Regions from separate parts of the Pseudoalteromonas sp. NZS100 genome, predicted to be linked through region 2. Evidence: predicted binding sites of a transcription regulator. Region 2 holds the regulator's gene; the other holds the start of a gene.

The links. The regulator MetJ, encoded in region 2, represses methionine synthesis genes. The targets are predictions, from matches to a motif close to TAGACGTCTAGACGTCTA.
Positions count from the first base shown of each region.
Region 1: I6E69_RS10295 (methylenetetrahydrofolate reductase) is a predicted target of MetJ. The motif match lies at 1,590-1,607, and genes of this name have one in related genera.

Region 1 is NZ_JADYWM010000008.1:54,061-56,544, forward strand. Features, by position in the region: gene I6E69_RS10290 (hypothetical protein) at 1-404, opposite strand, end outside; gene I6E69_RS10295 (methylenetetrahydrofolate reductase) at 590-1,546, opposite strand; gene I6E69_RS10300 (pitrilysin family protein) at 1,806-2,484, shown strand, end outside.
Region 2 is NZ_JADYWM010000021.1:47,837-50,320, reverse strand. Features, by position in the region: gene metB (cystathionine gamma-synthase) at 1-534, opposite strand, end outside; gene metJ (met regulon transcriptional regulator MetJ) at 824-1,144, shown strand; gene I6E69_RS17515 (malic enzyme-like NAD(P)-binding protein) at 1,209-2,450, opposite strand.

The DNA.
Region 1 (2,484 bases), on a different contig from region 2:
AAGTAGTTATTTGCAGCATTGTTTACTTCTATAAGTTGGTTGCTTTTAGCTTTTTGTTTTGACGAGTGAAAGCGATTTACCATTATTGTTAATGTCACTGGGATCGTTAGGCAAGTGATGGGTACCGCAAAGAAGTGCACAATGAACTGTAGGTTATCAGAACTTACTGATGAAATAATACGGTTAGAATTCAATAACTCTAAGAGTAGTTTCCAAGATAACCATATGATCACCACCATAGGTACTATGAGTACAACCCAAAAGGAGCAGTTTTTATGAAGTGCCTTATCTTCTTCAATTCTGAAGGGTTTCGTTATTGCTAAATGTAATAACCTTCTAATTTTATTTAAATAAATTTTAGAATATAGAACGTATAGTTGATTGTTTCTTTTTAGTGATTTCATAATTCCCTAAGATAAATATTACTCCTTCACTTTATGCTATATGTAAAAGTACTCAATAGCACATAATTTTTAGTTGTTTTTTGAAGTACTACGTGTTTTTAATAAGTTTTATTTTGTATTTTCCAACAAAAAAAGCAAGCCATGAGGCTTGCCAAGAAGGGTGTTAATTAGCTCTTACCTAGCCTTTAAGCTATTAGCTTTTCCGCAAGGTTCAATTCCATAATGGCTTTTAATAAACGGTATAGGTTAATTGACGCGTCAATTTCTTCTTTACGGTTTGTTAAGCTTTCAATATTTAGGCCCAGCGGTACATCTAAATGCGCACAGCTTTTAAGTATTAAGTCGAGGTTTTCGCGGCAAATACGGACTGATTCGCTTAATGTATTGTCTGCATCAAGCATGCGCCATTTAGTTGCCTCTGGCACTGAGATACCCAACCATTGCATAAATTCTAAGGTTTTTTCGCCGCCGCATGGGGTAAAGGTTAATATAATACGTTGTGGTGCAATACCCTGCGCTTTACATGTACGTGCGTAGCTAGTAATTAGCTCTATAGTAGCTTGTGCGTCGTAAACAGCTTGCGATATAAAAAACTGACAACCTTGTGCTGTTTTTTCTATTAATCGTTCGTGCTCATTTCGTTTACTTGAATGGCGCTCGGCAATAGTAACGCCACCTAAAAAGAAATCATCTGATTGCTCAGCCATCGCTTTATACGCATCTGGCAGGCTTAGCTTTATATCGCCTATTGATGACGGGCTACCTACTAATACAACATTTTGTAAATCGTAGTCGTTTTTAGTTTCACTTAGCCAATCTTTAAATTCGCCTACGCCACGCTGCGCCACACTTTTATAAGTAATCACATCTTGTGCAGATAAATTACGAAGTAAATGGCTGTATTCACGCGGGTCAACGGTTTGTTTAAACGCAAATGGGCGGTCTTGATTGGTTCGGCTGCTTTCGTCTTGAATGTCGTAAATTATCACGCCGTCGTATTCAATTTCGTGTAAGCGACCTAATAGCTTTTCTGCAATGGTTTTTAATTGCGCTTTATCGGTGCCAATTTTAGGCGGGGTAGTACCAATAAGATAAACACCTTGGTTGGTGTCCACTATCTTCTCTTTTAGTGATAAAGCCATAATCCTCATTCCAGCTAAGTTTGTTTTGATGGATTTAATATAGCAGCCATTTAGACGTCTAGATAGATTTATTTAATGAAAGTTTTTCAATTAACATGATGTTTATTCATAGTGCTTGTTCCCATAATTTATAATTGACACAGTTGTTTACATTATAAATCCCCTTGGGACTCTTATATTTATTGGCTTTGGGGCATAATCGAGGGTGAGTTAGTAATACATCTGACAACAAATTTTCTCAATTTAAAAAGGGACAACAATGAAATTTAAATTATTAGCAACCAGCTTAGCGGTATCGCTGGCGTTAACAGGTTGCACCATGCAACAAAACCAAAGCACGGTAACAACAGCACAACAAGAACAAGTAAATAAAGCTGATGACCGTGTTTTCTCGCAAGATTATTTAATTGAAGAGCTAGAAAACGGCTTACGTGTCATGGTTGTTAAAACCGACTACCCTGATGTAGTGTCGCTGCAAATTCCGGTATCGGTTGGGTCGCGTAACGAAGTTGAAGAGGGTAAAACAGGCTTTGCTCACTTTTTTGAACACATGATGTTTAAAGGCTCACAAAAATACCCTGAAGATGTGTACTCAGACATATTAAAAAATTCAGGTGTTGATAACCGCGCTTATACAACAAACGATTACACAAATTACCATTTAAACTTTTCGAAGCAGCACCTTGATAAAGTACTTGAGCTTGAAGCTGATATTTTTCAAAACTTAACCTACACCGAAGAGCAATTTAGAACCGAAGCACAAACGGTAAAAGGTGAGTACTTAAAAAACAACGCGAGCCCAATTCGTAAATTATTAAGCGCTGTACGCGAAGAAGCGTTTGATAAGCACACGTATAAACACACCACTATGGGCTTTTTTAAAGACATAGAAGCCATGCCAGATCAAATGGCGTACGGGAAAGAATTTTTTGCTAAAT
Region 2 (2,484 bases):
AGACAAAAACGTGTTATCTGCGGCAACCAATGCACCGCATTGCTTAGCAACATCGGTAACCGCTTTAATATCGGTTAAACGAAGTACTGGGTTACTTGGAGTCTCTATCCAAATAAGCTTAGGTTTAATTGCTAAAATTTGTTGAAGGCTTTCTTCTTTTGTTAAATCTAATACTTCAAGCTTCAATAGTCCGCGTTTTTGTAACGATGTAAATAAACGATAGCTACCACCATAACAATCATGTGGAATTACTAACGTGTCGTCACTGTTAAGTAGCTGAGTAGCTAAATGCACGGCTGCCATACCAGTGGCCGTAATTATGCCGCGAGCGCCGCCTTCAAGCTTAGCAAGCGTCTCTGCTAAAATATCACGATTAGGGTTACCACTGCGCCCATAATCATACTCACGCTTGGTATCAAAGTCGGCAAACGAATAAGTCGTTGATAAATAAATTGGCGGCACCACTGCACCATGATGTTTATCAGCATCAACGCCGTTACGTACAGCAATGGTCGCTTTGTTTTTTTCGCTCATATTCGTCACCTGATTAATTTGGATGTTTAGACGTCTAAAAGAGTAAGTTATCCATTTTAATAAGTCAAAGGATTTTAAAGCTCTAGATGGCTAAAGTTAGGAAAGGCGTTTGCTAGTATCACATTTTAACTCACAAAAGTGAGCTTATTTTTACATCCCAAATAGGCTTATTAAGATAGATCGGTATCTATTATTTGACTATCTTTTTTAAATCGATAGAATTTCACGCATATTTACACGCTTTTTATACCGTGTGAGAAATTAATAATCTGAGGCAACGATACATCTTATGGCTAAATGGAATGGTGAGTATATTCACCCATACGCAGAACACGGGAAAAAATCAGAGCAAGTTAAAAAGATCACCGTTTCGATCCCGCTAAATGTATTAAAAGTTTTAACGGATGAGCGTACGCGTCGTCAAATCAACAACCTTCGCCATGCAACAAATAGTGAATTGCTATGTGAGGCGTTTTTGCATGCCTTTACTGGTCAACCTTTACCAAATGACGATGACCTACGTAAAGACAACGCAGAAAAAGTACCTGAAGAAGTTAAAAAGATAATGCAAGAAATGGGTTTAGAAGTGCCTATTTTAAACGAAGAATAAATCGTTACCTTTTTAATCAAAAAACCTCAGCATTGCTGAGGTTTTTTTGTTTAAGCGTTATATATTACGCCATATAATTTTCAGGCAAGTCAATTTGCGCAACACCCGACTCTACCGCAGCAAGTGCTACAGCTTTAGCTATACGCGGTAGTAAACGCGGATCCATTGGTTTTGGAATAATGTACTGCGCACCAAACTCTAGCTTATCTACGCCTGCGGCTTTTAAAACTTCTGCAGGTACAGGCTCTTTGGCAATACTACGAATAGCCTCAACTGCAGCAATTTTCATTTCATCGTTAATCGCGCTTGCACGTACATCAAGCGCACCACGGAAAATAAACGGAAAACATAAAACATTATTTACTTGGTTAGGGTAATCAGATCGCCCTGTTGCCATAATTAAATCATTGCGTGCACCGTGCGCAAGTGCAGGATCGATCTCTGGATCTGGGTTTGAACAGGCAAACACGACCGGTTTTTCTGCCATTAGTTTTAAATCTTCGGCAGCTAACAAGTTAGGACCCGAAACACCAACAAACACATCAGCATCTGCAATTACATCTTGCAATGTGCGTTTATCGGTATTGTTAGCAAAAAGCTGTTTATATTCATTTAAATCATCGCGACGAGTATGAATAACACCTTTGCGGTCAAGCATATAAATGTGTTCACGCAGTGCACCACACTTAATTAACAGTTCCATACACGCAACTGCAGCAGCGCCTGCACCTAAACATACAATTATTGCATCTTCAATTGATTTACCTTGTACTTCTAGCGCATTTAACATGCCGGCAGCCGTAACAATGGCGGTGCCGTGTTGATCATCATGAAAAACAGGAATGCTACAACGCTCTATTAATGCTTTTTCAATTTCAAAACACTCTGGTGCTTTAATATCTTCAAGGTTAATACCACCGAATGTGTCAGCAATATTGGCAACCGTGTTAATAAAGTCTTCTGTTGTTTTGTGCTTTACTTCAATATCAATAGAATCAAGCCCTGCAAAACGCTTAAACAATAACGCCTTGCCTTCCATTACTGGTTTAGACGCTAAAGGACCTAAATTACCCAAGCCCAAAATTGCAGTACCATTAGTGATAACCGCAACCATGTTACCTTTACCGGTATATTTATATGCATTTGCAGGATCTGCGGCAATTTCACGTACAGGTTCAGCGACACCTGGGCTATAAGCTAGGGCTAAGTCTTGAACTGTTTCAGCTGGTTTTGTTAGCTCAATGCTAATTTTACCAGGTACGGGATGTGAGTGATAATGTAGTGCTTGTTCACGAAAGTCAGACATAACGCGATGGTATCCTGCAATTTAAGTTAAAGTG